4 regions of the Rhizobium sp. BK529 genome follow, and region 3 is predicted to be linked to each of the others. Evidence: predicted binding sites of a transcription regulator. Region 3 holds the regulator's gene; each other region holds the start of a gene.
What was found. Region 3 encodes LexA, which represses DNA repair genes until DNA is damaged. Its sites were predicted from a motif close to TGTTCNNNNTGTGTTCNG; they were not measured.

Region 1: FHX08_RS13150 (PA0069 family radical SAM protein) is a predicted target of LexA. The motif match lies at 1,303-1,320, and genes of this name have one in related genera.
Region 2: FHX08_RS31640 (ImuA family protein) is a predicted target of LexA. The motif match lies at 2,234-2,251, and genes of this name have one in related genera.
Region 4: FHX08_RS24370 (helicase-related protein) is a predicted target of LexA. The motif match lies at 3,181-3,198, and genes of this name have one in related genera.

What each region holds. Positions count from the first base shown of each region.
Region 1 covers NZ_JACIAU010000001.1:2,587,452-2,591,983, reverse strand. The annotation lists gene FHX08_RS13150 (PA0069 family radical SAM protein) at 77-1,234, opposite strand; gene FHX08_RS13145 (glycosyltransferase family 2 protein) at 1,374-1,892, shown strand; gene FHX08_RS13140 (hypothetical protein) at 2,072-2,386, shown strand; gene moaB (molybdenum cofactor biosynthesis protein B) at 2,501-3,052, opposite strand; gene FHX08_RS13130 (4-(cytidine 5'-diphospho)-2-C-methyl-D-erythritol kinase) at 3,052-3,945, opposite strand; gene FHX08_RS13125 (tetratricopeptide repeat protein) at 3,952-4,532, opposite strand, start outside.
Region 2 covers NZ_JACIAU010000004.1:411,196-415,727, forward strand. The annotation lists gene FHX08_RS24760 (DNA polymerase Y family protein) at 1-1,357, opposite strand, end outside; gene FHX08_RS31640 (ImuA family protein) at 1,269-2,213, opposite strand; gene FHX08_RS24765 (metallopeptidase family protein) at 2,376-2,813, shown strand; gene FHX08_RS24770 (DUF1737 domain-containing protein) at 2,865-3,071, opposite strand; gene FHX08_RS24775 (CoA ester lyase) at 3,071-3,976, opposite strand; gene FHX08_RS24780 (hypothetical protein) at 4,091-4,321, shown strand; gene FHX08_RS24785 (glyoxalase/bleomycin resistance/extradiol dioxygenase family protein) at 4,433-4,532, shown strand, end outside.
Region 3 covers NZ_JACIAU010000001.1:1,660,693-1,665,224, reverse strand. The annotation lists gene FHX08_RS08380 (ComEC/Rec2 family competence protein) at 1-2,003, shown strand, start outside; gene lexA (transcriptional repressor LexA) at 1,984-2,709, opposite strand; gene FHX08_RS08370 (VOC family protein) at 2,906-3,793, shown strand; gene kdsA (3-deoxy-8-phosphooctulonate synthase) at 3,790-4,532, shown strand, end outside.
Region 4 covers NZ_JACIAU010000004.1:325,803-330,334, forward strand. The annotation lists gene FHX08_RS24370 (helicase-related protein) at 1-3,019, opposite strand, end outside; gene FHX08_RS24375 (DUF3309 family protein) at 3,867-4,022, shown strand; gene FHX08_RS24380 (YMGG-like glycine zipper-containing protein) at 4,048-4,302, shown strand; gene FHX08_RS24385 (hypothetical protein) at 4,495-4,532, shown strand, end outside.

The sequences.
Region 1 (4,532 bases), 930 kb from region 3:
GAATTGCGCAAACAGAGAACCAATTCAGCAAAAGTGCGCAGCGGTTTTGCGTCCGGAATTGCATGAAGGCGATCAGTCAGAGCAGCGAAAGCTGCACGCCGCTGCCATTGGGCGGCACAAAGAGGTCGTCGCTCAGGGCAAGGCTTCGACGGGTCAGCCCCAATCGTTTTGCCGCCATTTCGAAGCGACGGGCGATCTGCCAGGCATAGGGACCAGTACCCTTCATACGCTTACCGAACTCGGCATCATAATCCTTGCCGCCGCGCATCGAGCGCACGAGCGACATGACATGGCGATAGCGGTCAGGATAGTTCTGCAGCAGCCAGTCACGGAAAAGCGGGCTCACTTCGAGCGGCAACCGCAGCAGCACATAGCTTGCCTCTTCTGCGCCTGATGCCTTGGCGGCCTCCAGAATACGCTCCAACTCGTGATCGTTGAGTGCCGGGATCATTGGCGCTGCCATCACCGTCGTGCGCACACCGGCCTCGGAAAGCCCGCGGATCGCCTCCAGCCGGCGCGTCGGGGTCGCGGCCCTCGGTTCCATGAGGCGCGCGAGCTTGCGGTCAAGCGTGGTCACCGAAATGCCAACACGAACGATGTTCTTTGCCGCCATCTCCGAGAGGATGTCGAGATCGCGCAGGATCATCGCCGACTTGGTGACGATAGCAACCGGATGATTCGCCTTATTCAGCACTTCAAGAAGTTGCCGCATGATGCGCCACTCCTTCTCGATCGGCTGATAGGGATCAGTATTGGTGCCGATCGCAATGACGCGCACTTTATAACCGGGCTTGGCGAGCTCCCGCTCCAGAAGCTTCGGCGCATCCGGCTTGGCGAAGAGCTTGCTCTCGAAATCCAGCCCAGCTGAGAGACCCATATAGGCATGCGTCGGCCGAGCAAAGCAGTAGATGCAGCCATGCTCGCAGCCCCGATAGGGATTGATGGATCGGTCGAAGGAAAGATCCGGGGACTCGTTGCGGGTAATCGCCGTACGCGGCTTCTCGATCTGCACATCCGTCTTGAATGGCGGCAGATCCTCGAGCGTCTGCCAACCATCATCGAAGGTCTCCCGCTGCATCGGCTCGAAGCGACCGCTCGGATTCAGCCCGGCGCCGCGGCCGTGCCGCCTGTCAACCTCGATGCGCAGCCCCGAGGCCGCGATCATCGCGTCGGCAATATCCGCTGTATTGGCAGGCGCAAATGCGGCCTGCCCTGCAAGGGACTGTGGTCTCATCGGATTCTCCAGCGGCGGAAAACGCTCGGCTCCGCTCGTTTTGATGATTAAATTCCTATCGACAAAATGAGAACAATGCAAGAACAAAATGAGGAAAGTCCCGCTGGCAAAATTTTGTGCGGCGCTCTATAAACAGGCAATGTTGACTGTCGTTCTTGAATGCCAGGATCAGGAACCTGAACTGGCCCAGACTTTATCCGTATTGGTGGCAGGCGCCGTGGAAGGCCTCGTCAGCGACGTGGTCGTGCTCGATCATGGCTCGCGTGACGGCACCTCGCGGGTGGCGGATGCTGCCGGCTGCCGTTTCCATTCGCAATGGGATATCAAGGACATCGTTCGTTCGGCACGTGGTGAATGGCTGCTCTTCGTCGAGCCGGGCGCGAGGCCGCAGGCAGGATGGATCGACGAGATCCTGGAATATGTCGCACTAAATAAAGTGCCGGCGCGTTTCACTGCCTCCCGTGGCTATCGCCGCCCGTTCCTCCAACGCGTCGGCCGTACCAGACCGCCGCTGGAACTCGGTTTGCTGATGCCGAAGAAGCTTGCACTTGCCACGGCAAAGAGCGGTATGCGGCTTGCCGAATTCACCAAGGGGCAGAAGCCGCGCCAGCTTTCCAGTGAGTTGATTCCTTCCTGGGTCGCCCGCGCGGCGCGCTAGCTCCTGCACCTCCAGACATGCGTAAAGATGGCGCTCAATAAAATTTCGCGCTATAATTTGAACACGGCGCCGCCGAAGCGCCTCGCTTCGTAGCGGATGGCCAATGAATGCCGGAGGACGGCAGAACAGGTCAGCGAGAATCTCCTTTCTGTCGGGTCACCGGCGAAAGGAGGTGCGTCATGCTAAGCAATATGATCCATGGTCTGTCGGCCGTCATATTGTCGATATCGATGATCGCGCATCCGCATCGGGCAGCATCGCAGATGATGCACAGTTGCGCAGGCCGATCTGAGATCGTCAATTTCCTGGACAGCAACTTTGCTGAAAAGCTCACGGCAGTTGGATTGATCAACCAGAACGCCATTCTTGAAGTTTATGCCGCCAAGAGCGGTACATGGACGCTCGTCATCACGGATGTTCACGGCATAAGCTGCGTGCTGCTGTCCGGTGATAGCTGGGAGACGCTGCCCACGCTGCCGGGCCTTGCGACTTAGAGCGCAGTGGGTCCGGCGCACTGCGCTCTACGCTTTGAATCTACACATCAGGCTTTCCGAAAATCGATTCCGATTTTCAGGCCGATGCGCAGAGGATATCGCTCTTTAGCCAGCCTACTTCGTCGCGCCACGCTTCAGGTGCTCGTCGAGCCGCGGCATGATCTCCACGAAATTGCACGGCATATGGCGATAGTCGAGCTGCGCCTTCAAGATACCATCCCACGCATCCCTGCATGCGCCTGGCGAGCCCGGCAGCACGAAGACGAAGGTGGCATTGACGACACCCGCCGTGGCGCGTGACTGGATCGTTGAAGTGCCGATCTTGTCATAGGAAATACGGTGGAACACGGCCGAAAAGCCATCCATCCGTTTTTCGAAGAGCGATTCTAGAGCGTCGGGTGTCACGTCCCGGCCGGTAAAGCCAGTCCCGCCCGTGGTGATGACGACATCGATCTCCTTGGCTTCCGTCCAGGCGCGCACACGTGAGGCGATCCTTTCCCGGTCGTCAGGCACGATATCCCGATCGATCAACTGGTGTCCTGCCTCGGCGATCCGGGCTGCGAGCGTATCGCCGGATTTATCGTCCGCCAGCGTGCGCGTATCCGAAACGGTCAGCACCGCGATGCCGAGGGGAATAAAAGCTCTTGTTTCATCCAGGCCTGCCATCATGCACCTCCCGCGAAAGTCTCAGTCGCCTGGAAATACCAGTCCGGGCGGGCGGCGTGAAGGCGCTCAGCCGCGCGGAGTGCAGCGACAGGCGTTTCAAAGATGCCGAAACAGGTTGCGCCCGAGCCGGACATGCGTGTGAAATATGCGCCTTCGGCCGTGAGCATGTCTGAAATCTCGGCGATTTCGGGAACGAGTTCCCGCGCCGGCGGCTCGAGATCGTTGCGTGTCGCCCGTATGGCTTCCATCCAGTGCAGCGTCCTGGTCAGGACCAGCGGAGGATTGTTCTTGATGGCAAGCCGCCGGAAAACCTCGGGCGTGGAAATGCCTTTCAGCGGATTGGCGAGCACCATGGCGAAAGAGGGCAGCGCATCGGCGCTCTCCAGCTCCTCGCCGATACCGCGGGCGATCAGCGGTGCGCTCCTGAGGCACATCGGCACGTCGGCCCCGAGCTTCAGCGCAAGCAAGGAGACCGTCTCAGCCGGAAGCGCCACATCCCAGAGGCGCATCAGCCCGCGCAGCGTCGCTGCCGCATCGGCCGATCCCCCGCCAATGCCAGAGGCAACCGGCAGGTTTTTTTCCAGATGGATACGAACGGGCGGAGCGACCCCTGCCGCCTCGCGCAGCAGATCGCGGGCCTTCAGGACCAGATTGGTGCCCGGATCATCCGCCAGCACATCGGCGAACTGACCGGAAAGCGTGAAATCATCGGTATCGGCGAGGGCAAAACCCAGCCGGTCGCCATGTCGCGCAAATGTCACCAGCATTTCGAGAAGGTGATAGCCGTCAGGCCTCTGGCCCGTCACGTGCAGGGCCAAATTGATTTTTGCGCAGGCATTTTCGGTAACGGCGAAATCGCCGTATCCGGAAAGGAGCATGCCCGTTTCAGGCATGCGACCTCAGGATTTCTTGTCGACCGGCGGCGGTGCTGCCGGCTGCGGGTCGGGCTGCTTCTTGTCGACGGTCTTGGAGTCGTCATCCTGGGTCGGCAGGCCGCTGGCGATCTTCTCCTTGATCTTCGGGATCTCGGCTTCCTCGGGTTGCGAGGCGAGCGCTCGGTTCCACTGATAGACGGCTTCCAGCTTACGGCCGACGCGCCAGTAGGCGTCGCCGAGATGGTCGTTGATCGTCGCGTCACCGGCCTTGATCTGGGCTGCTCGCTCCAGCTCTTCGACAGCATCGTTGTAACGGTTAAGGCGGAAATAGGCCCAGCCGAGCGAATCGATGATGTAGCCATCATCGGGGCGCAGTTCGACGGCCTTCTTGATCATCTCAAGACCCTCGTCGAGGTTGCGGTTCATGTCGATCCAGGAATAGCCGAGATAGTTCAGAACCTGCGGCTGGTCGGGATTGAGGTCGAGTGCCTTGCGGAAGTTCGGCTCCGCCTGATCCCATTGCTTCAGCCGCTCATAGGCAATGCCCCGCTGGAAGAAGACGCTCCAGTCGGCGCGGCCCGGCAACGGACCGATCACCTCGACAG
Region 2 (4,532 bases), on a different contig from region 3:
GCAGACGTCGCCAGCGGAAAATCTGCGGTGCACCGTCAGGCACTTCGGCAAATGCAACCTCTACCGGTTCCGGCGTTTTAAAGAGTCGCAGAGGGCGCTCCTCGCGGAAGGGAAGGGCACTGTCCTGCTCCACCTTGCGCCGAGCCGGAAGGCTCTCCATTGCCGGCACCGTAAGCACGGCACGCTCCGGCACATGGCTCTCGCGAAGCTGGAAGCTTTGGAGGCAATCCGGGCCAAGCCGCGCCGCAACACGATCGATAAAACTCGAAAGCGAAATTTCCCCCTGCCGATCGCCTCCGAAGTCACCCTGCGCATCACGGAACGGGTCATGCCGCAGGACATTCAGACGCAGGATTTCGAAGCCATAGCCGGCATCGATATCGTCATAGATCACCTGCAGTTGCTCGGAAAACAGTCCTGCAACTAGCTTTGGTTCACGAAGCGGCCGCGAAGCGCCGACGGAAATGCGGAAAACCCTGCCATCGACACGAAACAGCACCAGCTCGAACACCCGGCCGCCGACGCCGCGCGCCTCCAGGGAGGGTTTCAGCGATATGGCAACCTGCCCGATGACGGCAAGGATCTGTTCTTCCGTACCAATCGGCTCGACCAGACGGCACTCGGACGAGAGGCTGGCGACGGGACGCCGGGGTGAAATCGGCTCCTCCTCGCGGCCAACCGCCTGATCGAGACGCAGAAGCAGCATTGGTCCGAAACGGCGGGTCAGCGGTGCCCGCGGCGCATGAATGACGTCACCGATATATTTGAGGCCGAGCTTTCTTAGGGCATCGACGGACTGTTCTTCCAGCCGTAAGGCTGCGACAGGCAGCGGCATCAATATGCGTTCCGTCTCCTCCTCTTCCACGACTCCGCCCTGCCCGAAGCGGGAGACGGCCCAGGAAAGACCCGGAGACGAGGAAATCGCTCCCCGTGCATCGAGCCCCATATGGAAGAGCCGCGACAGGATATCCCTCAGGAGCGTGCTTTCACCCCCAAAGAGATGGGCACAGCCGGTAATATCGAGAAACAACCCATCCTTGCCGTCGAGCGCTACCATCGGCGTGTAGCGGTCGCACCAGTCGGCGATCCCTTCCAGCAGCCTGCGGTCGGCTGCAGGGTCTTCTTCCACCACATCGAGTGCCGGATACATGGCGCGCGCCTCGGCAACGCCCTGTTCCTTCCGCAATCCCAGCTTCTCGGCAAATTCATCCAGTGCCGTCAGCCGCATAGCATTGTTGAGCTTGCCGGAACAGACGAGTGGCGGCTCCTCAGGACGCCCTTTCGAACGCCAGGAGAGCCCCCATCGCCTGCGGGCGATGCGGTCCGTTGCCAGATGCGGAAAGCTGAGCGCCAGAATGCGCTGACTGTTCGCCTGGAGGACGAGCGAAACTTGGTTCATCGACGGGGAGAAATTCGCGTTCATGGGGGTTCCACTCCAGAAGAAAGGAGAGCGGGGCCGGATTGCGGCTCTTCTCCAGCGTGAGACGGAAAATCGGATTGCCGATACTGCCGGAAAGTTTTGATCCGTCCGGCAGCGGCCGCAGATCGGACGGGGCCGGTTCGACATGCAGGCGGAAGGCAGCACTGCTCGCCTCCTCCTCTCCAGCCTGGCGGACAAGAAAAAGCGGACAGCAGACGGCACGTGCCCGGAGGCTGAGCCGGCGGCTTTCCGTCAGGCCGAAATGCAGGGGATTGCCGCGTACTTCGAAAACAACGGCCGAGAAAGCTGCACTTTCAATGGCAGCTTCCGCCAGCCAGAGCGCATCCTCCAGCTTGCGCGGCGCGGCGTGGAAAAACCGTTCCGGCTCCAGCCCGAAATCTTTGAGTCCCGGCGCATAAGGACGACCCGCCTCCAATGTGCCGACCGCATCGCCGATCCAGAGGAGCGGCAGTTGCCTGCCGGCATCTTCCTCCTGTCTCTGAAGGCGTGCCGCAACGGCCATCGCCAGGCCGCTTGCGGCCCCCGCATCGCGAGACGCTGCTGCACGGAACTCGGTAATTGCATCGAGCTGTAAGCCGCCCTCTAGTGCCTCATCGAATGGTTCCACACCGAAAGAAAGACGGGCGGGCGGGCGCTCCTGCCGCCGCTCTCGTCCTTCAGCCAGAGCTTCCCGTTCTGCCGCGGCAAGCGCCGGTGCAGGTTTGCCTTCCAATCGGGCGATGGTTTCGCGGAGCGCAAAAAGCCGCTCGCGCGCCAGGGCGGTCTGCGCCATGGCGTCCACTCCATTCATCTTGTTCCTGTTATGTTCTTATAGATTCCAGAGCTCTAATAGAGAGTCAACCGCCATTTTATAAGAATTTATTCCTGCCTCTGATTCCGCACTCGAAAATCGGCAATAAAGGTTCTATATGGGCCGGCAAAGGAAGGAATATTCATGGCCCACATAGACCAGAGCGATGATTGGCGGGACCGCCACGCGCCGACGATCAGCGCCTTCGAGTCGCTGGCAATGGAGGCCTACAGCCATCTGCCGGACGAATTTCGTAAGCTAACGACCAATCTGACCATCGAGATCGAAGATTTCCCCGATGACGAAATCTTCGAGGATATGGCGCTGGAAACGCCCTTTGACCTGCTCGGCCTTTTCGAGGGCCGCGGCATCTCGGAACGCTTTACCGTGGAAACCGGTGAGATGCCGAACCGTATCCGCCTTTATCGCCGCCCGATCCTCGATTACTGGGCAGAAAACGACGAGACGCTGGGTGATATCATCACCCATGTGCTAATCCATGAGATCGGTCACCATTTCGGCCTCAGCGACGACGACATGGAGCGCATCGAGGCGAGCGCCGAAGAGGCTGCTCAACGCTGATCCCAAAGCCTTCCTGGTCAGATTGGACCATTCTGCCGGAACAGGAAGGCTCTATTGCTCGGATAGCTTCATGTCCGGATGATAATCCTTGCCTTCGACTTCCTTGAAGACCGCCTGGCCGCATTGCATCTGGCCAGTCGCAGCGTTGAAGGCATAGGTGGGCGAACCAGACAATAACCAGCCCTTGTTCAGCGCCGCCGTCACTTTGTGGCAGAAGGAAGCGTCGTCGGGACCGGTCAGGAAGCGATAGAGTTTCATTAGACGGGCTTTCGTGCAGAAACCAGGCGAGCTTTATGGACCAGAGCCTCCGCCTGGACAAGATGCAGCCGCTCAATCATCCGTCCACTCGCATTGATGACGTTGAGCCCCTCGGTGGCGGGGTCGGCAAAGGCGGCAATAATGGCCTCCGCCTCCGCGATCTCTTCCTCACTCGGCCCGAATTGCCGGTTGGCGGCTTCGATCTGCGCTGGATGGATCAGCATCTTGCCCACAAAACCCATGCCGCGGCCCTGCCCGCATTCGGCGTCGAAGCCATCGGCATCCCGGAAATCGTTGAAGACGCTGTCCAGCGCATCGAGCCCGTAGGCCTTGACCGCCAGAATGACCTGCATCAGCCACGGCACCAGATAAGTCCGTCCGGTCTGCGGCAGAACGCCCGTCTCCTTGCGCAGGTCGTTGAGGCCGACGACGAGACAATCGAGCCGAGATCCCGGCGTGCGGCCGGATTCGGCAATCGCTGCAGCATTCAGCACGCCGCGCGGCGTCTCGATCATCGCCCAGATGCGGAGTTCCTCCGGCGCATAGGCCTCGGCAAGCAGATCGCCGATAGCCATCACATCCTGCGGCTCATCCACTTTCGGAAGCAGAACGGCATCAGGCGACAGCGCCTTTACCAGCTCCAGGTCTGCCAGCCCAAAGCCGGATGACAAAGAATTGATGCGAATGATCCTTTCCTTGCTCTCGAGCGGCGGCCCGGCAAAAAACGTCTTCAGATTATCGCGTGCTTCCGTCTTCTTCTCAGGCGCTACGGAGTCCTCCAGATCGAAAATAATCGCATCGCAATCAAGGGAATGGGTCTTTTCAAGCGCACGCGTATTTATGGCGGGCACGCTCAATACCGAGCGGCGCAGTCGCAGGGAACGGAGAGGTGGTGTTCGGCTCATGGGACCATTAGTGCCAAGCTTCGCAAAGCCCGGCAAGACAACAAAAAGCCATGCTTACCTTGCAGAGAAGAAAAAGAAGGACCACATTCCTTTCCGTAGAAAGGTCTCAAACCAATGCAGAACATTCGCTCCATCTTCTTCATGCTGGCCGGCGCCACCGTTTTTGTGGCCATGCTGCTTCTTACCTTCTCGGTCACGCTCGCCGTTGGCGGCATTCTGACCGTGCTCATGGTCGGCCGCGCCCTTTCGATGAAGATGAAGCCCGCTCCCGTCCGCGCTCGCGCTGACGGCAAGCGCGAGATGCGCATCTGGAACGACGGCCGCGGCACGATCATCGATCTCTGATCACTTTATCGCTGAAAATCCTGGCCGACATTGTCGGCTCACGTTCGCATGCTACGTCCTTGAAGCAGCCGGGCATTCAGCCGGCACTTTAAGAACGAATGGAGGACGAGCATGGATGCGATGGAGAACAACCAGACCAAGATGCCGCCGGTCAAGAACGGCCTGCTTCCCTATCTCACGGTTGACGGCGCGGTTAAGGCTGCGGAATTTT
Region 3 (4,532 bases):
GGACAGTCATCCTCGATTCCGCGGTGACGACGACCGTCACTGGCCGTGTCGAACGCCGCGAAGGTGATGGGCCGGGGCGCTGGCGTTATATTCTTGGCGTCAGCCGAACGGATGCCCCTGAGGTCAAGCGTCCGCCTGAACGCATTTCGGTGCTCGTACGCGGTGCCAAAGAGGCTTTCGAGCTCGGCGCCGTTATCGAGGGCCGGGCACGCCTGACGCCTCCGGCGGGACCAGCCCTCCCGCAGCTATATGACTTTGCCTTCGGCGCCTACTACGATGGGATAGGTGCCAACGGCTTTTTCTACGGTGCGCCGAAGGAGGTTGCATCGCAACCGGTGCAAGAGGGATCGGTTGGTGAGGTCGTCCTTGAATGGCTCTTTCGTCTCAGAAGTGGCATTGGCGATCGCATCCGTTCCGTCCTGCCCGGCGATACCGGCGCCTTTGCTGCCTCTCTTGTTACCGATGAGCGACGCGCAATCTCCGATGAAACGACCGAGGCGCTGCGGCAATCGGGGCTTGCCCATATCGTTGCAATTTCCGGCCTCAACATGGCGTTGTCGGCCGGAATCTTCTATGTCGGTCTGCGCGTCATTCTCAGCCTGTTTGCGAGCGTTGCCCAGGCCTGGCCGACGAAGAAGATCGCCGCAGCCGGTGCGCTTGCCGCAGTGACGGCCTATTATCTGATCTCTGGCTTTGCCGTATCCGCCGAACGCGCCTTCATCATGATGGCGATCATGCTGATTGCCGTCTTTTTTGATCGGCCGTCGATCAGCCTCAGAAACGTAGCCCTATCCGCTCTCGTAATTCTTGCAGTCTCGCCATCTGAAGTGCTCGGGCCAAGCTTCCAGATGTCCTTTGCCGCAACGCTTGCCCTGGTTGCCGGCTACGATCTCTGGAAAGGGCGGCCAATGCGAGAGAATGCCCTCGCCAAATTGCCGATCATGAAACCTCTTTTCATGATCGGGGGCTTTTTTGGCGGCATCTTTCTGACCTCGCTGATTGGCGGCTTCTCGACCGCACTATTCTCGATCGAACATTTCCATCGGCTGAGCACTTACGGATTACCCGCAAACCTTGCGGCCATGCCAGTCATTTCCTTCATTGTCATGCCGTCCGGCATGATGGCGATGCTGCTGATGCCCTTCGGCCTCGACGGTCCGCTTTGGCAGATCACGGGATTCGGTCTCGATCTTGTGATCAAGATCGCAAAGACGGTATCGGATTGGGGCGGCAACATAGATGTAGGCCGTTTGCCCGGCTGGTACTTCCCGACGGCAGTCTTCGGCTTCCTGCTGTTGACGCTGCTCAAAAGCCGGCTGCGGCACGCCGGAACGGCGATCGTCGCGGCCTCAACGCTAACTGTTGCGCTGCTGCCGGGAAACTCTGCACCTGATGTCGCCATCGCCGAAGACGGCGGTTTGGTCGCTGTCGTTGATGGTGAGGCGATGGCTTCGAACCGCGAAAAACCGCCTTCCTTCATCTTTCAGCAATGGCAGCGGGCACTTGCGATCGAGGAGCACCAGAAGCCGATCATGATCACGGATGCCAACGCGCCCGCTGCGCCGGAAGGCAAAAGATTGAAGTTCTCGCCAGATCAGCTGGATGAATCCAGAGAGGTGATGATACAGGCTGTGGCCACCGGCCCGCCGTTGCGCTTCACCTGCCTGAAGGGTGCCTGGTGTACAGTCTCGCTCAAGAATGGGAAGCAACTAACGGTCATCAATAACGCAGCCTATCTCGGACCTGCCTGCGATACGGCGGATATCGTCGTCACGCCTGTTCACCTGCGGTTTGACCGCTGCCGCTCCGGCGCAATGCTTTTCACCGGCGAGACGCTGCGCAAAACGGGTTCAGTTGAACTTCGTTTCACTGATAAGGGGCTGCAGGTAGCAACCGCATTCGATACCTTACTGCGACCCTGGATGCGCCACCGCGCCTATGATTGGCGCAGCGATACATTTGCTGACGACAGACCGTCACCGATCAGTGATAGCGGCGAATAAGCCCAACGAGTTTGCCCTGTACCTTGACGCGATCCGGCGGGAAGATGCGTGTCTCGTAGGCAGGGTTTGCAGCTTCGAGTGCAATCGATGCGCCCTTGCGGCGGAAGCGCTTGAGCGTCGCTTCCTCGTCATCGACGAGTGCCACGACGATATCGCCTGGATTGGCTGTGCTGCCGTTGCGGATGATGACCGTGTCGCCATCGAAGATGCCGGCTTCGATCATCGAGTCGCCGCGAACTTCGAGCGCATAATGTTCGCCCGAGCCCAGCATGTCGGAGGAAACGGTAATGTCGTGTGTGTTGTTCTGGATTGCCGAGATCGGCACGCCGGCAGCGATCCGACCCATGACCGGCACGGAGACGGCATTGCCATTGTCGGCAACAGGTGCCGGCTTTGCCGGAGCGGGAGGCGCAACATGCTGCGGCTTGCCAAGGCTGCCTTCTATGACGCTTGGCGAAAAGCCGCGCCGCGGCTGCAGGCTCGGGTTATAGGCTTCCGGCAATTTGATGACTTCGAGCGCACGCGCCCGGTTCGGAAGCCGGCGAATGAAGCCGCGTTCTTCGAGCGCGGTGATCAGCCGGTGAATGCCGGATTTCGATGCCAGATCCAGGGCATCCTTCATCTCGTCGAAAGATGGCGGAACGCCGGATTCCTTCATCCTTTCATGAATGAAAAGAAGAAGTTCCTGTTGTTTGCGCGTGAGCATGGCGTATACCCCAGTATTGAAACAAATCCAGAACAGACACTATATGTTCCATATGTGTTCCGCAAGTGGCTAAATTTTCGTAAAACTTCTGTTCATTCTGCTGAGAATTTTATTTTTATCGCCGGAAAAGCCATCCGGCCTTGCTTCGGAACGCCTGTCGAAGCACATCATCCTGACGATGGCAGGAGAGCAGCTGATGACCCAAGACACGTATCCGATCGATCATCTCGTTTTGCCGGTTACCGACATTGCGCTCGCACGCGAAAGGCTGGGCAAACTGGGCTTCACCGTCGCGCCGGATGCACGTCATCCCTTCGGCACGGAAAATGCCTGCGTTTTCTTCGCGGACAAAACCTACCTCGAGCCGTTGGGCGTTGCGAGTGTCGAAGAGAGCGAGAGGACGGCGCGGAGAGGCAACGTCTTCACCGCCCGCAACCAGGCTTTTCGCTTCCGGTGCGGCAGCGAGGGACTGTCTGCCATCGCCTTCAGTACAAGGGATGCCAAGCACGATCATGCTCGATTCGTTAAGGGCGGCGTCAGTGCCGGATCCGTGTTGCAGTTCGAGCGCCCCGTAAAAATGCCTGATGATGCCGAAAGCGTTGCTGGCTTCCGGCTTGCCTTCGCCGGCGATCTCAGGGCGCCGGATTTCTTCCTCTTCGCCGTTGAACGCATCAACCCGCTGCCAGCCGACCGGGGTGCGCTGGAGGCGCATGCCAACGGCGTGACCGGCATTGCCGAAATTGTGCTTGGGGCGCCGGAGCCTACGGCCTTCAGCGAATTCGTTACTGCGACGGTAAAAGCCACCTCTGTCGAGGAAACGAGTTTTGGGCTCGACGTGTCCACCGATAACGCAAAGATCAGTCTGATGACCCCGGAGGGGTTGGAGGCCTATTTCGATTTGGTCACGCCGGATACGGATCGCGGCCTGCGTGGCCGGGCGATCCTCTTTGCTGTCGGCGATCGGACAGTGACAGAAGCGCATTTGGCTGCTAACGGGGTGACCTATACACGCAAGGGCAACCGTATTCTGGTGGAGCCCGCGCCCGGCCAGGGCGTGCTCTTCGCTTTCGAGGAAACATCATGAGCACCAATACCAATTCCGTGGTGACGGTCGGCGAGGGTGCCGGCAAGGTCACCTTCTCCAACACCGGCCGCCTGTCGCTGATCGCTGGTGCCTGCGAACTGGAAAGCCGCGATCACGCGTTCATGGTTGCCGGGACCCTGAAGGAGCTTTGCGCCAAGCTCGGCATCGGCCTCGTCTACAAGACCTCTTTCGACAAGGCGAACCGCTCGTCCCTGTCGAGCAAGCGCGGCGTCGGCCTTGAGAAAGGGCTGGAAATCTTTGCCGATCTGAAGAAGGAACTCGGCATTCCGGTTCTGACTGACATCCATAATGAAGAACAATGCGTCGAAGTGGCCAAGGTCGTCGATATTCTGCAGATACCCGCCTTCCTGTCCCGCCAGACGGATCTTTTGGTGGCCGCCGCCAAGACCGGCCGCGTTATCAATGTCAAGAAGGGCCAGTTTCTGGCGCCCTGGGATATGAAGAACGTCCTTGGCAAGCTGAACCAGAGCGGCAATCCCAACATCCTGCTCTGCGAACGCGGCGCGTCCTTCGGCTATAATACGCTGGTCTCCGACATGCGTTCCCTGCCGATCATGGCAGCAACGAGTGCGCCGGTCATCTTCGACGCCACGCACTCGGTCCAGCAGCCGGGCGGGCAGGGGGAAACGTCCGGGGGAGAGCGGCAATTCGTGGAAACGCTGGCACGTGCGGCCGTGGCTGTCGGCGTCGCCGGCGTCTTCATCGAAACCCATCAGGA
Region 4 (4,532 bases), on a different contig from region 3:
GCGGCTGCGAATTGCCGCGGTTGTTATTGTTGCGATCACCGCGATCCTTGCGTTCACCGCGATCCTGGCGGTCGCCGCGCTGTTCGTTGCGGTCGTTGCGTGCGTGCTGCGGCCTGCCTCCGTCACGATTGCCGCCTTCGCGGTTACCATCGCGGTTGCGGTTGTTATGGCGGTTGCCATCACGAGCCTCGCCGCCTTCACCACCGCCAGGACGGCGATTGCGGTCGCCACGCTCCTGACCTTGGCCATGACGCTCGCCCTGACCCTGACCACCACGGCGGTCGCCATGACCTCGCACTTGGCGCTGATTCTCGTTCCGGCCACCAAGACGCCAGAGGAGAACAGGCTTCGGTTCTGCAGCCTCAGCCTCGCCGGCCTCGGTCGAGCCTTCGGCGGCGACGGGCGTTTCCACTGCCGCAGTCGCGGCCTCAGCGGCAGGCGTCTCTTCAGAAGCGCCATCTGCATCGTCATGGTCGGCCTTTTCGGCGGCTTCCTCTGCCGGAGCTTCGGCCGTTGCCGCAGGGGCCGATGCCGCATCCTGTGTCGCGAGGAATGCTGCGGCCTCGTCGGCCTTCACCGGGTCAGCGCGATAGCCGAGACCTTTAAGAATCTCCTCCATGTCTTCCAGGGTCGCGCCGAGAATGGACAGCATCGCCGTCGTCGTCGTGAAGCGGCGACCGTCGTAAGCGCCTTCCGGACGGCTGGCCTGACCCGGCTTCCACTGCAAGAGCGGACGGATGAGGTCGGCCAGACGCTCGAGAATGTCGATGCGCACCGCACGCTTGCCGAGGAACCGGAAGCCGGCGAGCTTGTAGAACATGCGCTCGAAGCTCGGATCGGTAACGACGGAGGTACGGCCCGCGGCCAGCACCGGAATGAGATCACCATACCCCGGTTTGTCGAGCCCATCGTTCTTCAGCGCCCAAAGCAATGTGATGAGCTCCGCCGGCGCCGGCTTCAGAAGCGCGGGTACAAAAATGTGGTAGGCGCCGAAGCGGATGCCATAGCGGCGCATGGAGGCGCGCGCATCCTGATCGAGCGACTTCACTTCTTCCGTCACGTCGCGGCGGAAGAGCACGCCGAGATTTTCGACGAGCTGGAAGGCGAGCCCCTTGGCAAGACCCTGCAGGTCTTCAGCGCGCGACAGATCGTCGAGCGGCTTCAGTACCGTGCTGATATGATGATTGACGAAACGCTCGATACGAGCGGCGACGTGATCGCGCGCATTGCCCGTGAGCTGTTCGTCAGCCAACAGAATGACGCGCGGACGCATCACATGATCGCTGCCGGAAAGACGACCGACGGGGTCGCCGAGCCAACGTACCAGTCCATCCGAGCCGATCGCCAGATCGGCATTGCCTGCCGCATGCAGGCGTGCAGCACGAGCTTCGAATTCGAGCGCGAGCGCCTTCTGCGACGCAGCCTGAACCGCCTTGGCATCCGGTCCGTCCGTTCCACCAACAGGTGTAAAACGGAACCCGGTCAACTGCCCCACATGATGTCCTTCAACAAAGACATCGCCATTCACACTGATTTCAGCTTCCAGCATCGCATTCTCTCTCAGGCGCTTCATGAGCACAGATGTCCTGCGATCAACAAAGCGTTTCGTCAACCTTTCATGTAACGCATCGGACAATCGATCTTCGATTTCCCGCGTCTTTTCCTGCCAGTGTGTCGGATCGGCAAGCCAGCCGGGCCGATTCGATACATAGGTCCAGGTTCTTATCTGCGCGATTCGCGCCGAAAGCGTGTCAATTTCTCCATCTGTCCGATCCGAGCGGTGAACTTGCTCCGCGAGAAACTGCTCGTTTACCGTGCCATAGCGCACCAGATCGGAAAAGAGGGTAGAGATAAGATCGGCATGTTGCGCAGGCGTTATGCGCCGATAATCCGGTAGAGCGCAAGCCTCCCAGAGCTTTTCGACGCGCGCCGGCGTGTCTGCGAGATCAACGATTTCTGGATATCGCGACAGATGATCGAGTGCCTGCTGGTCGACCGCAGGCAGCGCCCGCGTCAGACCCGGCACGCGCGGACCAGTCTCGAGGCTTGCTCGCAAAGATTGTATCGAGGAAAAATCGAGATCCTTGGTCCGCCACTGCAGAACCTTGATATTATCAAGTTCGTGGCCCTCAATGCGCTGCACCAGCTCCTCGTCGAACGGCGATACCTGCCCAGTCACACCGAAGGTTCCGTCGCGCACGTGGCGTCCGGCACGCCCAGCGATCTGGCCAAGTTCGCCCGGATTGAGATTTCGGAACTGGTAACCGTCGAACTTTCGGTCCTGCGCGAAGGCCACATGATCGACATCGAGGTTAAGCCCCATGCCGATCGCATCGGTGGCTACGAGATACTCGACATCGCCAGCCTGATAGAGCGCCACTTGCGCATTGCGGGTCCGCGGGCTGAGCGCACCGAGCACGACAGCAGCCCCGCCGCGCTGGCGCCGGATCAGCTCTGCGATCGCATAAACCTCGTCTGCCGAAAAGGCGACGATCGCCGAGCGCTGCGGTAGTCGGGTGATCTTCTTCTGTCCGGCATAAAGAAGGTGGGAAAGCCGAGGCCGCTCCGTGACCGTTAGTCCCGGCAGAAGTTGCTGGAGGATCGGCCGCATCGTGGCGGCGCCAAGCAGGAGCGTCTCATCGCGGCCGCGAAGATGCAGGATACGGTCGGTAAAGATATGGCCGCGCTCGAGGTCCCCCGCGAGCTGCACTTCATCGATAGCGACGAAAGCGGCTTTGGTTTCCCGCGGCATCGCCTCTACCGTGCAGACGGAGAAGCGCGCATTCGGCGGCGAGATCTTTTCTTCGCCTGTCACCAGCGCCACATTCTGGGCGCCCACCTTTTCAACTACGCGCGTATAGACCTCACGCGCCAGCAGGCGAAGCGGCAGGCCGATGACGCCCGTACCGTGCGCTACCATGCGCTCGATCGCGTAATGGGTCTTGCCGGTATTGGTCGGCCCGAGCACCGCGGTCACGCCGCGCCCGCTCAATATCATCGGCTGCGAAGTCAGGGTCATAGTCCATGCAAGTGAGGCGGCGGCGCCCCGGGTCAAGTCGGCTCCTGCGGGTGAAGCACAGAACACATGGACAGCCGAAGCTTCAAACGCAAGGGCAGAATTGAAATTGAGCTCGGATTGAGCATCGAAGTCACAGTCTGCTAAGTCCCTGATTTAAGATTCGGAACAGTCTGAGAACGAATCGGAGACGAATCGCTGACTCAGGCAGATTCAGCTTTCGTTCACGGCTAAGTATTGATTTTGAATCGTTTTTTTACACTATATGCTGAATCGGAAGATCCACCGGCAAGCAGATTCCTTCAACCGCGATCACGGCATCTCGCTGAACTGTAAGACAGCAAGATCCGACTCAAAATTAACCCTTCGATCAAAGCCGGAACGAATCAGAGACGAATCGCTGATATCAAAACATTCCCTTTTCGTTCACGGCGAGATCTTGTGCGCCCTTTGCTGTCGCCACCAAGATGCAGTTCTACCGACTCGACGGAGCCGACCTAAAGCACCAAATGCGTTAATCTTTTACATGCCGAATTTACGATGCCTTAGCCCCGGACCGGTCCCAAACCGGTGGACGATCAAAGCCGGAACGAATCGCTGACGAATCGGAGACATCACTGTTTTCCCGCTTTGTTCACCACAACCCATTGTATTCAAATAGGTTTTTAACCATAGAAACAAAAGACGGCAGAATTCTTCGCCGACTTGGCTTTTGGCGAACCGGCTAAACTCATCTCTGGAGAAACGACTGATAACGTCGCCGTGATTTTCCGCGAGATTAGCCGGGAACAAAAATCGACGATGCGTGTTTCTAGTCCAGTTGAAATGAGGATGAGGCAGGACAAACACCATGCTCGGCACGATACTTCTTATTATCCTTATTCTGCTATTGATCGGCGCCTTGCCAAATTGGGGTTATAGTCGTGGTTGGGGCTATGGACCTTCCGGTGGTTTAGGGTTAGTTCTCGTCATCATCATCATTCTTGTACTGATGGGCCGAATTTAAAGGCCGGCAACCTGGGGAGTTAGACATGAAAAAGATCGTTCTTAGCTGCGCCCTTATCGGCGCTCTCGCCTCCTGCACCCCGACGGAGCAGGGCACGGCGATCGGCGCCGGCACAGGCGCCATCATCGGCGGCGCCGTTAGCAACAGCTGGGGTGGCGCAGCAGTCGGCGCAGTCGCTGGCGGTCTGACCGGCGCTCTCATCGGCCATTCAGTCGAGCGCCAGGGCTACTGCATCTACCGTGACCGCTACGGTCGCCGCTACGAGGCGCGTTGCCGCTAATCGACACCCGGTCCATCGGAAATTTGAACGGGCGCTTCTGCGCCCGTTTTCTTGCGTCGTTTTTATCGTCAACGTGGCGTTGACGATTGGTCGCTGAAGTCAAATCTACCACGCCGCCGAGGCTGGGCGCATATTTCCTTCAAGATTGTATGGGTGGAACATATGTCTGCCACAGATGAAAAGGAACGCGCTATGGCTCAGATTCTGCTGAATTTTGCCGTCGCCGTCTT